Regions from separate parts of the Formivibrio sp. oc-25 genome, predicted to be linked through region 3. Evidence: predicted binding sites of a transcription regulator. Region 3 holds the regulator's gene; each other region holds the start of a gene.
What was found. The regulator sigma-54, encoded in region 3, starts transcription at its own class of promoters, with help from an activator protein. The targets are predictions, from matches to a motif close to CTGGCACGCTTCATGCTT.

Region 1 (3,724 bases), on a different contig from region 3:
TGATGATTGGTCTGTTCGCCGCCGCCGAAGCCTTCAAGGCGATGGCCGAGAGCGAAACCCTGAAAAACAAGGCAGCAGAACTGGGGCGCATCATTCCGCCGTGGAGCACCTACAAGCGCATGCTGGGCACCGTGTTGCGCTCGACCGGCCTGGGTGTTTTCATTGGTTCCATTCCTGGCGCCGGTGCCGACATTGCTGCATTCGTGGCCTACAACGAGGCCAAGCGTTTCAGCAAGACGCCGGAAAATTTCGGCAAGGGCGAACTCTCGGCCGTGGCTGCTTGTGAATCGGGTGCCAATGGCTGTACCGGTGGTGCCTTGCTGCCGATGCTGACGCTGGGTATTCCGGGTGATGCCGTTACGGCCGTGATGCTGGGTGCGTTGACGCTGCAAGGTTTGCAGCCGGGGCCGTTGCTGTTCAAGGAACATGCCGATCTGGTGTTCACCCTGTTTGCCGGCATGCTGTTCTGCTATGTGGCCTTGCTGGTACTTGGCTTGGGCTCGTTGCGCTTCATGGGCCGCATCCTGCAGATGCCCAAATCGATCCTGACGCCAACCATCATGGCGCTGTGCATCGTGGGAACTTACGCGATCAACAACAGCATGTTCGATATCGGCATCATGCTGATCGCCGGCGTCGTTGGCTATTTCATGCAGAAATGGGAATTTCCGCCTTCTCCGATCGTGCTGGCGCTGATCATGGGGCCCATGGCCGAAAGCAGCTTCCGCCGGGCGTTGTCCTTGTCCAGTGGCAGTTATGATTTCCTGTATACCCGCCCGATTACGCTCGGTTTTCTGATTTTGGCATTGTTCACGCTGTGTTTCCCGGTGATTCGCCGTTTCCAGAAAAAACGCCAGCAACGCAATCTGCAATTGGCAGCCGCCGATACCCCGGCCTGATTCACAGAGGACTTGTCATGACACAAACCATCACAATTGGTCCGGATGCGTTGATTTGTCCGGAAATACGCAACAACGTGGGTGAAAGCCCGGTCTGGGATGCCGGTAGTGCCTGCTGGGCGTGGATCGACCAGGCCGGCCGTGCCTTCCGGCTGGATGCATCCAGCGGTGCCGTACGTAGCTGGCGTTTGCCGGAGCGTATCGGCAGCATGGTGCTGCGTCCGGATGGCCACATGGTGTGCAGTTGCGAAACCGGAATTTTCGATGTGATGCTGGGCGAAGGTGAAGATGCCGAAATCACACGGCTGGCCAGCGTTGCGCATCCTTTAGCCGGCATGCGCTTCAACGATGGCCGTTGTGATCGGCAAGGGCGCCTGTGGGTATCGAGCATGGTGATGGATATCTCGCTGGGCGAGCCGGCCGGGCGCTGGTATCGCTATACCCGGGCTGAAGGATTGCAGCCTTCCGAGTTTGATGACTTTGTCATTCCGAACGGTTCGGCTTTCAGTCCGGACGGCAAGACCTTCTATTGCTCCGATACGCATCGCGACCGGCGCATGCTCTGGGCGTTCGACTATGACACCGACAGCGGCTGGATCGGCAACAAGCGTGCATTTGCCGATCTGCGCAATGCGGGCGGGCGTCCAGATGGCGCTGCCGTGGACGTGGATGGCTGCTACTGGATCTGCGGGCTGGATGACGGCAGCCTGATGCGCTTTACCCCGCAGGGCAAGCTCGATCGCCAATACCGTTTGCCGATGCTCAAGCCCACCATGTGCGCGTTTGGTGGCGAGGATGGCCAGACCCTGCTGGTGACGTCACTATGCCGTGGCGAAAAGGATCTTGAGACCGACCCGCATGCCGGGCGATTGCTGATGTTCCGCCCCGGGGTACAGGGTATTGCGGAACCACGTCTGGCTGGCTGATTTTCACTTTTCTCCTCGTTACGGCGGGTGATCGCGGCATGCGCGGTTTCCCGCCGTTTTTTATTGCCGCTGCCGGCTGATCGCCTTGCCGCCTACCGGCAAAATTTGCCTGTGCCGGGTTTCCCCGTTGCAGGTGCGCCAGTATTCGTGCGGCTTTCCGCCAATTTCAATGCTGGCATGCTTCCTGCTGGCAAATCGTCCAACTTCAGGAGGTTTGCCATGTTGTCGCGACTTGATAATCACTTTCGGGTACAGGAAACAGCGCTGAAATTGCGTGCTGCGCGCCAGGAGCTGATTGCCGCCAATATCGCCAATGCCGATACGCCCAACTACAAGGCGCGCGATGTGGATTTTACGTCCGCATTCAACAATGCACTGGCTGGTGGCAATACTCAACCTGCTTTGGCGACCACGGATGCCCGTCATCTGCAAACGAGTACCTCGGTCGATATTTTCCCGGCCTCTGCAGTGCTTTACCGCACGCCAAGCCAGCCGTCGATTGATGGCAATACCGTGAATGTCGATGAGGAAATGGTTGCATTTACCGATAACGCCCTGCGTTATCAGGCGGCAATCACCTTCATGCAAAAACGCATCGAAGGCCTGAGTTCTGCGATCAAGAGTAACTAAGGCGGCTGATCATGTCCCTGTTCCGTATTTTTGATATTTCCGCATCCGCCATGCAGGCCCAGTCGGCTCGCCTGAATGCGGTGGCATCCAATCTGGCCAATGCCGAGTCGGTGACCAGCTCAAATGGTCAGCCCTACCGCGCCAAGCAGGTGGTGTTTCAGGCCGCCCCCGTGGGTGCCGGCCAGAATGCGCTGGGTGTCAAGGTTTCTGGTGTGTATGAAGATCCGACCCCGGCCAAACTGGCCTATCAGCCGAACAATCCGCTGGCTGATGCCAATGGCTATGTCGCCATGTCGAATGTGAATGCGATCGAGGAAATGACCAATATGATTTCCGCCTCGCGCGCTTACCAGACCAATGTCGAGGTGATGAATACCGCCAAGACCCTGATGACCCGTACCCTGGCACTTGGCCAGGTCTGAAGGAGCTGAAGAATGGCTACCGTTTCCAGTACCCAGAATAGCAGTTACGACTACAGTGCGCTGAATGCCAAAGCCAGCACTACCAAGACCGATATGGAAGAGCAGCAGGATCGCTTCATGAAACTGCTGGTGACCCAATTGCAGAATCAGGATCCGCTCAATCCGATGGATAGCGCCGAGACGACTTCACAGATGGCGCAGATCAATATGGTGACGCAGTTGAGCCAGCTCAACGATTCATTCACCAGCATGCTGAGCAGCTTTACTGCCCAGCAAACCTTGCAGGCCGCCAATGTGATCGGCAAGTCGGTGCTGGCTGCGGGATCGACCCTGAATTACGACGGTTCAACCGCGATTGATTTCCGTACCAATATCACCTCTGGTCTGAAAGGAGGTCTGGTGCAGGTTGTGGATGCTTCAGGCAAGGTCGTACAGGAACTCGAATTTGGCCAGCAATCGTTTACCGGCTACGGCAATTTCACCTGGGATGGCAAAACAGCCGAGGGAACGACTGCATCGGCAGGCACGTACACGATTCGTGCTTATGGCGCGCAGAGTGATGGCAGTGCCGTGCAGCTGCAAACCCAGACCTGGCAAAAGGTGGGCAGCGTGGCGCTCGATGGCGGCAGCACCAAGATCGTACTGGCCGATGGCTCTGCGGTTGATCTGAATTCAGTGTCACAAATTCGTTAAAAGTTTTTTGCGCGGTGGGTAATGCCCGATCGCGAAAAATAAGGAGAAGGAAATGGGTTTCCAGCAAGGGTTGAGTGGCCTGAATACGTCGTCAAAGAATCTGGATGTCATCGGCAACAATATCGCCAATGCCAATACCGTGGGTTTTAAAGGA
Region 2 (3,724 bases), on a different contig from region 3:
CCAATCCCGAGGGCGAACGCTTGCCCTCGGTTCCGTTTGCCAAGGGCAAGCGCCGTTCCGTCTTCGATCTGCAATTGAGCGACGAGGGCACTTATCTGGCCGAACTGCGCCTGCCGGTGCGTTATGTCACCACTTACCAGCAGGGCGCACGCAATACGGTGCGGCGCATGCTGGGGTTGAAGCAGGCGCTGCAGGCGCAGATTCCGGCAGGTGCGCGCGAGGTGAAAACCACGGCGTATCACATAGTCAGCCGCTTCTATGTCACGCGCAAGGCACCGACACGCACCGTCATGTTGCCTACGGGCAAGGGGATCGAGCTGCTGCCTGTCACGCATCCGGCCGATATCGTGGTCGGCGAGCCTGCCATCTTCCGGCTGACGCGCGATGGCCAGCCGCTGGCCGGGGTCGAGATCGAACTGGTTCCGCACGGCACCTATTACCGCAACGACCGGCGCCAGACCCTGCTGAAAACCGATGCGGCCGGCGAGGTGCGTTTCGAGCCCGCCATGATGGGGCCGCACCTGATGACGGTGCCGGTCGAGGTGGCCAGCACCAATCCGCAGGTGGATGCCGAATCGATGTTGTTTTATCTGAGCTTCGAGGCCCTGGGGCAATGAAGCGCCGGCTCTTTCTGTTGGCCTGGGCGCTGACCGTGCCGGCCCATGCGCATACGCCGATGCTGGATTGCCGCATGGAAGGGAGGGAAATTGTCTGTACCCCCGGTTTCAGCGATGGCACGCCGGCGCCGGGCATGACCGTGCAGGTTTACAGCTATGCCGACGAATTGCTGCAAAAGGCGCAGGCGGATAGCCAGTCCCGGGTGAAATTCCAGCGCCCACCGGGCGATTTTTATATCCGTTTCGATCCGGGGCATGAATCCCCGGCCGAATTCGACCATGCCGATTTGCCAGCAAGTGAGTAGAAAACCGGAAATGCAGACCGTTCGGGATAAACCTGCCCAGGATGAAGCAATGCTGAGCGCACACGCCATCAGGACGCAGTGGCGGCCGATCCTCAGCGATTACCGCCGCATCGATGCCGCCGAGGATGGGGCGCCGGCGCTGATGCAGGGACGGGCCGGGCTGTGGCAGGTGCGCCCGGGTTTTTACCTTTACACGGCGGACTGGGTGCATCTGCAGGATATGCAGTGCCAGGCCATGTTGCATCCCGGCGTGCATGTCCTGCTGCGTTTGCAGGGCTGTGCCGGACTCTCGCTGGGCGATACGCCGCTGCTGCCCGATCCGCAGGCGCAGGATGCCACGGGGTCTGCCGGCCTCGCTTTTTTCCTTGCCGAGCCGACACCGATGATCCGGCAGGCAAGTGTGGAAACATGCGAGCGCATGGTGGGATTGCTGCTGATGCCGCAGTGGCTGGAAAACCATGGCCTGCTTTCAATGGATATCCGCGCGGGATGGGGGCGGCACCTCTCGTACCGGCGGTGGCGGCCTTCGGCCCGGGCGACCACGCTGGCCAACCAGTTGTTGCGCCAGGGTACACAAGCGAATCCGTTGCAGCAGTTGCTGTGCGAGAGCAAGGCGCTGGAGCTGGTGGCCGAAGCGCTCGATTTCCTGGCTTGCGATCAACCGGAAAGCGCCGGCCTGCGCCCGGATGAATTCCGTCGTGTCAGCCGGCTGAAGGCCTTTCTCGATAGCGGCGAGGCAGACCGGCTGGATCTGGCAGCGATTGCCCAGTATGCCGGCTGCAACGCGAATTCCTTGCAGCAGTGGTTTCGTCAGGCCTATGGCAAGACGATTTTTGACTACCTGCGTGAATCCCGTCTGCGCCGCGCTGCCCGCCTGCTGGAGCAGGATGGCATCAGTGTGGGGCAGGCGGCCGAGGTGGCCGGTTATAACAGCCAATCCAATTTCTCGACTGCCTTTAGGCGCTGTTTCGGCATCTGCCCCAAGCAGATGCGCTGCAAGGTGTAAATGGCGTGTGTGATGTAACACGCGCAACACCCGCCAAGGCGAGAATTCCTGTGGGGTAATTTGCCAGTGAGAGCCTGTTCACGATCATTTCACTGCAGCGCCAGACAGGAAAAGGGCTGGCCACAAGGCGAACGACGCTGGCAATAACGGGTTATTTCCAAGGCGTTCAACGCAGTGGATGGCCATTTTCCTGCCTGGCCCGGCGGGTTCCGGGCATTGCCGGCAGCCGCCGGCGTTACAAACCGCTTGTGGTACACGTACCACGACACGGTTTGTGTCTTGGCCTCTATCCGGCACTGCCCAGAACGCTGCGGTGAAATGATCGTGAACAGGCTCTGAAACCGCCGTGCGCGGCTTCGGTGCAAATTACTGCTCCGTTGGCACCCCCCTGGTGCAAGCCCCTCCGGCCTCTGAGGGGTATTTTTTTATCCGTACACAGTATTGATAACGATTTTCATCCTTGGCACAGGCTTTGCTTTGCTGATGGCAATCCGGCACAACGAGGTGCCGGGATGTATCGCACAGATCATGTGCGGTGAGGTGGTACAGGACAAAGGCGTCTGGAAGCTTGTTATCCATGCAGGCATCCCGGCGCTTTTTTGCTTTCTGGAGAACAAGATGAACAAGAGTTTCTGGCAGTCCGGGCATACCCCGACGCTACTGTCCGCGTTTTGCTATTTCGACCTGAGCTTCATGGTCTGGTATCTGCTGGGCCCACTGGCGGTGCTGATTGCCACCGATCTGCAACTGGATGCCCAGCAGCGCGGCATGATGGTCGCCACGCCGACGCTGGCCGGCGCGGTATTGCGCCTGCTGTTCGGCATGCTGGTCGATCGCATCGGCCCGAAGAAAACCGGGCTGATTGCACAAGTCATCGTGCTGGTGGGGCTGGCTGCCGCCTGGAAGATCGGCGTGCACAGCTACGGTCAGGTGCTGCTCCTAGGGCTTTGCCTGGGCGTGGCCGGTGCGGCATTTGCGATTGCGCTGCCGCTGGCTTCGCGCTGGTATCCGCCCGAGCATCAGGGCAAGGCGCTTGGCATTGCCGGGGCGGGTAATTCCGGTACCGTGTTCGCCGCGCTGTTCGCGCCGGCGCTGGCGATTGCCTACGGCTGGCAGAACGTATTCGGCCTGTCGCTGATTCCGCTCGGCTTTGCCTTCGTGGTGTTTCTGGTCTTTGCCAAGGATGCGCCCAACGCACCGCCGCCCAAGTCGCTGAACCAGTACCTGAAAGCCCTGGGCGATGCCGATGCCTGGTGGTTCATGTTCTTCTACTGCGTGACCTTCGGTGGTTTCCTGGGTCTGGCGAGCTCGCTGCCGAGCTTCTTCCATGATCAGTTCGGCATGGCGCCGAAAATGGCCGGCTTTGCCACGGCGGCGTGTGTGCTGGCCGGTTCGGTGATGCGCCCGATCGGCGGCACGATTGCCGACCGCATCGGCGGCATCAAGAGCCTGTTGATCATGTATACCGTCGCGGCGGTCTGCATCGCCGGAGTGGGGGTCGGCCTCGGTGCGGTGCTGACCATCGTGCTCTTCATCGGCGCGATGCTGGCGCTGGGCGCAGGCAACGGTTCGGTGTTCCAGCTGGTGCCGCAGCGTTTCGCCAAGGAAATCGGCGTGATGACCGGGCTCATCGGCATGGCCGGCGGCATCGGTGGTTTCCTGCTCGCCGCCGGGCTGGGCATGGTCAAGCAGCACAGCGGCAGCTACCAGCTCGGGTTGTGGGTGTTCGCTGGACTGGCACTGTTTGCCTGGGTGGGGCTGGCTCGCGTGAAGCACCGCTGGCGTACGACGTGGGG
Region 3 (3,724 bases):
CTTCTCGGCGTTATCGATAAATAGCTGCCTAACTGTAATCTGCGGCATAAGGTTCCCACGTGGAGATCAGTTTCCATGCTTCACCGGCATCACTCACAGCCAGCAATTGATCCCGCATCTGTTTGTCGGAAAAAAGTTGTGCCAGTTCCGAGAGAATTTGCAGATGCAGATCCGTGGCGTTGGCCGGAGCCAACATCACAAAAATCAGCGAAACCGGCTTGCCATCCGGTGCATCGAACGGAATCGGCTCCTTGAGCCGGACAAAGGCGCCCGTTGCCTCTTTCAGCCCCTTGATGCGCCCGTGCGGAATGGCCACACCCTGACCAAGACCGGTCGAGCCCAGTTTTTCCCGGGCAAACAGGCTGTCGAAAATCACGCTGCGCGCAATACCGTGGCTGTTCTCAAACAGAATGCCGACGTGTTCGAACACGCGTTTTTTACTGCCGACCTCCAAATCCAGGAAAATATTGCTGGACGGGAGGATCTTGTTGATCAGGCTCATGGCTGGAATGGATCAGGTTCAAATGTTAGATATTGTAACGCAAAGAAAAACGGGAACGACTCGCGGCGTTCCCGTACCTTGCCCGCTGCTGGATTATTCAGCAACTTCTTGATGCTTCATGCTCTCATTACGGTGATTCTGGATTTTCTCCTTGTGCTTGACGATCTGGCGATCAAGCTTGTCGGCCAGCAAATCAATGGCCGCATACATGTCCGCATCGATCGACTCGACATGAATATCCTTGCCGCGCACATGCACGGTAGCCTCAACTTTTTGCTGCAACTTGTCCACGGAGATGATCACGCCCACATCGATGACGTTATCAAAGTGACGCGTCACGCGTTCGAGCTTGGCAATGACGTAGTCACGGATCGCCGGGGTTACTTCCACATGATGGCCGCTAATGTTGAGGTTCATGGTACGTCTCCTTATGATAAGCCTGACAAGGCCTTGTACTTACAAGCTCTTGCGCTGGTTGACGGGAGGAATCAGCAATGCCTCCCGGTATTTGGCAACGGTTCGTCGCGCAATCACGATCCCTTGCTTTGCGAGTTCTTCACCTATCGCCCCATCGGACAGGGGCTTGTTCTTGTTTTCATTCTGGACCAGTTTCTTTATCAGCGCCTTGATTGCCGTCGCCGAACACTCTCCGCCCGCTTCGGTTTCAACGTGGCTGCCGAAGAAATACTTGAACTCCAGCAAACCGCGCGGCGAGAGCATGAACTTCTGGGTCGTCACCCGCGAAACCGTTGATTCATGCAAGCCCAGCTGTTCGGCGATATCGCGCAGCACCAGCGGCCGCATTGCTTCTTCGCCATGTTCAAAAAAAGCCCGTTGCCGCTCTACGATTGCCTGACCCACCCGCAGGATGGTCTGCCCGCGCTGTTCTACACTCTTGAGCAGCCAGCGAGCTTCCTGCAGCTGTGTCGCCAATCCTGCGCCGCTTTCCTGTTGCAGGATACGGGCATACATCTCGTTCACTCGCAGCTTGGGCATCGCGGACTCGTTCAACCGCACGCGCCAGGCACCACGATAACAATCAACGATCACATCAGGGACGACATAACGCGGGGAGTCTGCGGACCAATCCGCACCGGGACGGGGGTTGAGCCCCGTGATCAAGGTTTGTGCCTCCCTCAGGCATTCATCACCACATTGCAGCTGCCTTTTGATTCTAGTGTAGTCGCGCGCAGCCAATAAATCGAGATGATCGCGCACGATATCAAGCGCCAACTGCCTGGCTGGGCTTTGCGGTTGCTGCAACAACTGCAACCGCAGGCATTCGGACAAATCGCGCGCACCCACGCCGATGGGTTCAAGCTGTTGCAGATAGGCCAAGGCAATGGCGAGATCGTCCTCGTCAATTTCCATTTCCTCGCGTACATCCAGCGGCACCTGCGACAGGATTTCCTCAAGCTGCTGCGTCAGCAGGCCATCATCATCCAGTGCATCGATCAGGAGTTCAAGCAAAGCCCGTTCGCGCGGCGCCAGTGGCAACAGGCCGGCCTGGGCAATCAGGTGTTCACGCAAGCTCAGGCTTTGTGCCACATTGAGCGCAGGATCATTTTCGTCATCATCACTGCGACTGTTACCGCTGCGCACATCATCCCAGCGCAACTCACCCGCTTCCATTTCCGGCGCTTCGCGCTCGGATTCCGCAGCAGGCGTATCGCTCTGGGTGGATTCATGCTCCCTGTCCGCCGCCCCCTCCTCTCGCTCGAGCAGTGGGTTTTCCGCGAGGAAGCGCTCGATTTCCTGCTGGAAATCAAGGGTAGAGAGTTGCAGCAACTTGATCGATTGCGCCAGTTGTGGCGTCAGATTGAGCTGCTGCGCAATGCGCAATTGCAGGGATTGTTTCATTACTGCTTACATTCTGAAGTGTTCGCCAAGGTAGACCTTGCGCACACTTTCATTGTTGACAATATCATCCGGCGAGCCGGACGCGATGACTTCACCGCTGGAAATAATGTAAGCCCGATCGCAAATTCCAAGTGTTTCGCGAACATTGTGGTCGGTGATCAACACACCAATCCCGCGCTCTTTCAGGAAGCGCACGATGCGCTGGATATCCATCACGGCAATCGGATCCACACCGGCAAATGGCTCATCCAGCAAGATGAAGCGCGGACTGGCGGCCAGGGCACGGGCTATTTCGGCACGGCGGCGCTCGCCGCCCGATAGGGCCAAGGCGTTGCTGTCACGCAGATGTCCGATATGCAGGTCGTGCAACAGATCATCCAGGCGCGTTTCAACTTCTTCCGGCTCGATCTCCTGCAACTCCAGCACTGCCCGAATATTCTCGGCGACCGTCATCTTGCGAAAGATCGAGGCTTCCTGCGGCAAGTATCCCAACCCCAAACGGGCGCGCTTGTGAATGGGCTGGCGGGTGATATCCACGCCATCGAGCTCGATCTTGCCGCCATCAAGTGCCACAAGCCCCAGAATCATGTAGAAACTGGTGGTCTTACCCGCGCCATTGGGCCCCAACAGGCCGACAACCTCGCCGCAGGCAATTTCCAGCGAGACATCTCGCACCACGGTACGCTTGCGGTAGGCTTTGCTCAGATGTTCGGCCTTGAGCACACTCATTGCGCAGCCTTCCCGTCTGTCGTTTCTTTCTTTTTCGGGGTAATCGTAATGTTCACACGACCGCCCGGATTGCTTTTGACCTGATACAGCTCGGAATTCAGGTCATAAGTGATATGGTCGCCCACCACCACATCCTGATTCTTGCGTACCCACGCCTTGTCGAACAGCTGCAGGAAACCCTTTTTGCCGTCGTAATCGAATCTGAGTGATTCGGCTTCCAGCCAATCCGGGCTCTTGTCGAGCTTTTGGCGAAACCGTACCGGCTTGCCCTCACCTTGCGCGAACTGATTGCCCTCGGCATCCTGGCTGATCACCAGCTTGTCGGCGCGAATCGTCATCGACCCCTGCACCACCACCACATTGCTGGTACAGATGCTTTTCATGGTTTTCTGGTCGAAATCACAGTGGTCTGCCGTGATATTCATCGGCTTCTCGCGGTCTGCCTGTTCGGCCATGGCGGGAAGACTAAGGCTGCACGCTGCGGCGAGCGCCATCATTACGTTTGTTCGGAACATAAGTCATGCTCACTTGGGAAAGAAGTTCCAGCGATTCTTCGCGGTTGTTTGCCACAAAGCCCACGGCACGGGCACGATGCGCCCCCATGTCCGCAGCGACTGGCGCACTGGAGCGTGC
Region 4 (3,724 bases), on a different contig from region 3:
AAGTCCTTGTGGCACAATAGCGACGCCCAATGCACAAAGCTGGCATGAATTCTGCTGCATAACGCGCCGAGCGCCTGCGCGATGTTTCGGCGTCTATTGAATCAGATCAAATTTCAGTCTCTCAACAAGGAGAATCAAACATGGCGGCAGCCGACGTAATCAAGCTTATCCAGGAAAACGATATCAAGTTCGTTGACCTGCGTTTTACCGACACCCGTGGCAAAGAACAACACGTAACCGTACCGTCCCACGTTGTGGATGAAGAGTGGTTCGAACACGGCCACGCTTTCGATGGCTCCTCCATCGCTGGCTGGAAGGGCATTCAGGCTTCCGACATGCTGCTGTCGCCGGACCCCGCTTCCGCCAAGATCGACCCGTTCTTCGACGAACCGACCGTATTCATCACCTGCGACGTGATCGAACCGTCCGACGGCAAGGGCTATGACCGCGACCCGCGTTCCATCGCCAAGCGCGCTGAAGCCTACCTGAAGTCCACCGGCATTGGCGACACCGCCTACTTCGGTCCGGAACCAGAATTCTTCATCTTCGACAGCATCACCTGGAACACCGACATGTCCGGTTGCTTCGTGAAGATCAATTCCGAAGAAGCTGCCTGGGCCACCGGCGAAAAATTCGAAGGTGGCAACACCGGTCACCGTCCGATGGTCAAGGGCGGCTACTTCCCGGTTCCGCCGGTTGACAGCCTGCAAGACATCCGCGCCACCATGGTGCTGATCCTGGAAGAGCTGGGCATCCCGGTTGAAGTGTTCCACCACGAAGTGGCTACCGCCGGCCAGTGCGAAATCGGTACCAAGTTCAGCACCCTGGTACAACGTGCTGACTGGACTCAAGTCATGAAGTACGTGATCCACAACGTGGCTCACCAGTACGGCAAGACCGCCACCTTCATGCCGAAGCCCATCGTTGGCGACAACGGTTCCGGCATGCACGTGCACCAGTCGATCTGGAAAGATGGCAAGAACATGTTTGCAGGCAACGGCTACGCCGGCCTGTCCGACACCGCCCTGTACTACATCGGCGGTATCATCAAGCACGCCAAGGCACTGAACGCCATCTGCAACCCGGGCACCAACTCGTACAAGCGTCTGGTTCCGCACTACGAAGCGCCGGTCAAGCTGGCCTACTCGGCTCGCAACCGTTCCGCTTCGATCCGCATTCCGCACGTGCAGTCCGACAAGGCTCGCCGTATCGAGACCCGCTTCCCGGATCCGCTGGCCAACCCGTACCTGTGCTTCTCCGCCCTGATGATGGCCGGTCTGGATGGTATCCAGAACAAGATCCACCCGGGCGATCCGGCCGACAAGAACCTGTACGATCTGCCGCCGGAAGAAGACAAGCTGATCCCGACCGTGTGTGCCTCGCTGGAAGAAGCTTTGGCTGCACTCGACGCAGACCGCGAGTTCCTGACCCGTGGCGGCGTGTTCAGCAACGAATTCATCGACGCCTACCTTGAACTGAAGATGGCTGAAGTGAACCGTACCCGCATGACGACTCACCCGGTTGAGTTCGACATGTACTACAGCCTGTAATCCACTCGGATTACCGCTGTCGCAAAGCCCCGTGTCTCGGCACGGGGCTTTGTTTTTCGTAGAATCCCTTTTTTATCGCAGGCTGCCATCATGTCTATCCGCGCCGTCGTATTCGACCTGGGTGGAGTTCTGGTCGACTGGAACCCCGAATATGTCTACCGTGCGCTAATCCCGGATGCGGATGAACGCCGCTATTTCCTCACACATGTCTGCAACAGCACCTGGAATGTGCAGCAGGATGCCGGCAGATCGCTTGCGGAGGGCACGGCGCTGTTGGTGCGGCAATTCCCCGAGCACGCCAACCTGATCGAGGCGTTCTACTCGCGCTGGCCCGAGATGCTCGCCGGCACGCTGCCGGATGGTTTGGCGCTGCTGGAAACACTGGATGCTGCAGGCATCCCGCTGTATGCGCTCACCAACTGGTCGGCGGAAACCTTCCCCTATGCGCGCGCCAATTTCCCGCTGCTTAGCCGTTTCCGCGACATTCTGGTATCGGGCGAAATCGGCCTGATCAAGCCCGATCCGGCTTTCTACCGCCTGATGTTCGATCGCATCGCGCGCGATTTGCCGGACTTGCAACCCGAAGAACTCGTCTTCATCGACGATGTCGAACACAACGTGCAGGCTGCTCGCGCACTGGGCTGGCATGGCGTACATCACGGCAACGACCGGCACTCGCATCTGGAATTGCGCATACTTGGCCTGCCAACCTGAGAGCCTGTTCACGATCTTTTCACCGCAGCGCCAGACAGGAAAAGGGTTAGCCACAAGGCGAACGACGCTGGCAATAACGGGTTATTTCCAAGACGTTCAATGCAGTGGATGGCCATTTTCCTGCCTGGCCCGGCGGGTTCCGGGCATTGCCGGCAGCCGCCGGCGTTACAAACCGCTTGTGGTACACGTACCACGGCACGGTTTGTGCCTTGGCCTCTATCCGGCACTGCACAGAACGCTGCGGTAAAATGATCGTGAACAGGCTCTGAGGAAATCGTCATGAACAGCACAGACAAACCCCGCGTGGTTATCCACTACTGCACCCGTTGCAACTGGCTGCTACGCGCCGCTTGGCTGGCGCAAGAACTGTTGACCACCTTCAGCGAAGAACTGGGCGAAGTTGCCCTGCAACCCGGAACGGGTGGCGTTTTTGTGGTGAGCTGCAACGACACCATCATCTGGGACCGCAAGACCGAACAACGCTTTCCTGAAGCCAAGGAAATCAAGCAGCGCATCCGCGATCTGATCGTGCCCGACAAATCACTGGGCCACAGCGACAATCGACAGCCCGACTGACAGCATTGAGGGCCCTGTGCTACTCTCGATCCATGATGAAGCTACGCCATTTAACGCCGCTGCTGTTTGTACTTGCCGCCCCGACATGGGCCGACATCTACAAGCATGTCGATGAGCACGGCAACATCACCTTTACCAATGCACCGGTCAGGGGTGCGCAACGCATCCTGATCGAACCCACGCGCGCAACAGCCCGCTCTGCCGCACCCAGCCTCTCCGCGCCCGCACCATCACGCAGCACGGTATCGCCTTCATCCTTCCCGCGCGTGGATGCCGGCACCCAGAAAGAGCGTGACCTCAACCGCCGCCGCATTCTGGAAGATGAACTCGGCAACGAGCAGCGCCTGCTGAACGAGCGCAAGCAGGAACTGACCAACGCCGAAGCCCAGCGCAGCGCACAGGACAAATCCAACCCGCAACAATATGTCGAGCGTCTGGGGCGCCTGCGGGAAGGTGTATTGCTGCATGAAAAAAACATCGCCGCCCTGCAAAGCGAACTTGGCAAGTTGCGCTGATTGCCCCTGCCCTTCCATGCACTGATTTGGCACAGCCAAACCTGCCCTCCGCACGTGCACTGATCGCCCCACTTTGGTGCGCTATACTGGTGCAAGCACAATCAATCATCGCGTGAAAACTGTTCATCACTGGTCGTGATAAACCGCCGGCGGGGTGAGACACCGCGTAAAAAACGGAATGCACAGGGAACACATGCGGATTTGAGAACCTGTTCACGGTTTCGCAGCAAGCGCAGGGGTGGGCTCCAGCAAGCGATTTTGCTGCGTTTATACGGGCTGGCCCATCTTTTGCTTTCATACAGGCAAACCTAAGGAGCGCAGCGCCATGAGCCACAGCGCATTTGCCGGACTTGAATTTCTGGATGCCGC

Region 1: the regulator sigma-54 is predicted to act here: its motif matches at 1,998-2,015, upstream of flgB (flagellar basal body rod protein FlgB).
Region 2: the regulator sigma-54 is predicted to act here: its motif matches at 2,389-2,406, upstream of AC0KVQ_RS02300 (nitrate/nitrite transporter).
Region 4: the regulator sigma-54 is predicted to act here: its motif matches at 2,457-2,474, upstream of AC0KVQ_RS05945 (Rdx family protein).

What each region holds. Positions count from the first base shown of each region.
Region 1 is NZ_JBVVOL010000007.1:75,141-78,864, reverse strand. Features, by position in the region: gene AC0KVQ_RS06570 (tripartite tricarboxylate transporter permease) at 1-899, shown strand, start outside; gene AC0KVQ_RS06565 (SMP-30/gluconolactonase/LRE family protein) at 917-1,825, shown strand; gene flgB (flagellar basal body rod protein FlgB) at 2,045-2,455, shown strand; gene flgC (flagellar basal body rod protein FlgC) at 2,467-2,877, shown strand; gene AC0KVQ_RS06550 (flagellar hook assembly protein FlgD) at 2,890-3,570, shown strand; gene flgE (flagellar hook protein FlgE) at 3,623-3,724, shown strand, end outside.
Region 2 is NZ_JBVVOL010000002.1:171,990-175,713, forward strand. Features, by position in the region: gene AC0KVQ_RS02285 (DUF4198 domain-containing protein) at 1-617, shown strand, start outside; gene AC0KVQ_RS02290 (hypothetical protein) at 614-922, shown strand; gene AC0KVQ_RS02295 (helix-turn-helix transcriptional regulator) at 972-1,928, shown strand; gene AC0KVQ_RS02300 (nitrate/nitrite transporter) at 2,547-3,724, shown strand, end outside.
Region 3 is NZ_JBVVOL010000011.1:14,253-17,976, reverse strand. Features, by position in the region: gene hprK (HPr(Ser) kinase/phosphatase) at 1-48, opposite strand, end outside; gene ptsN (PTS IIA-like nitrogen regulatory protein PtsN) at 29-502, opposite strand; gene hpf (ribosome hibernation-promoting factor, HPF/YfiA family) at 596-919, opposite strand; gene AC0KVQ_RS09215 (RNA polymerase factor sigma-54) at 959-2,362, opposite strand; gene lptB (LPS export ABC transporter ATP-binding protein) at 2,369-3,091, opposite strand; gene lptA (lipopolysaccharide transport periplasmic protein LptA) at 3,088-3,588, opposite strand; gene lptC (LPS export ABC transporter periplasmic protein LptC) at 3,557-3,724, opposite strand, start outside.
Region 4 is NZ_JBVVOL010000006.1:118,672-122,395, reverse strand. Features, by position in the region: gene glnA (type I glutamate--ammonia ligase) at 141-1,550, shown strand; gene AC0KVQ_RS05950 (HAD family hydrolase) at 1,641-2,264, shown strand; gene AC0KVQ_RS05945 (Rdx family protein) at 2,544-2,840, shown strand; gene AC0KVQ_RS05940 (DUF4124 domain-containing protein) at 2,873-3,355, shown strand; gene glnL (nitrogen regulation protein NR(II)) at 3,681-3,724, shown strand, end outside.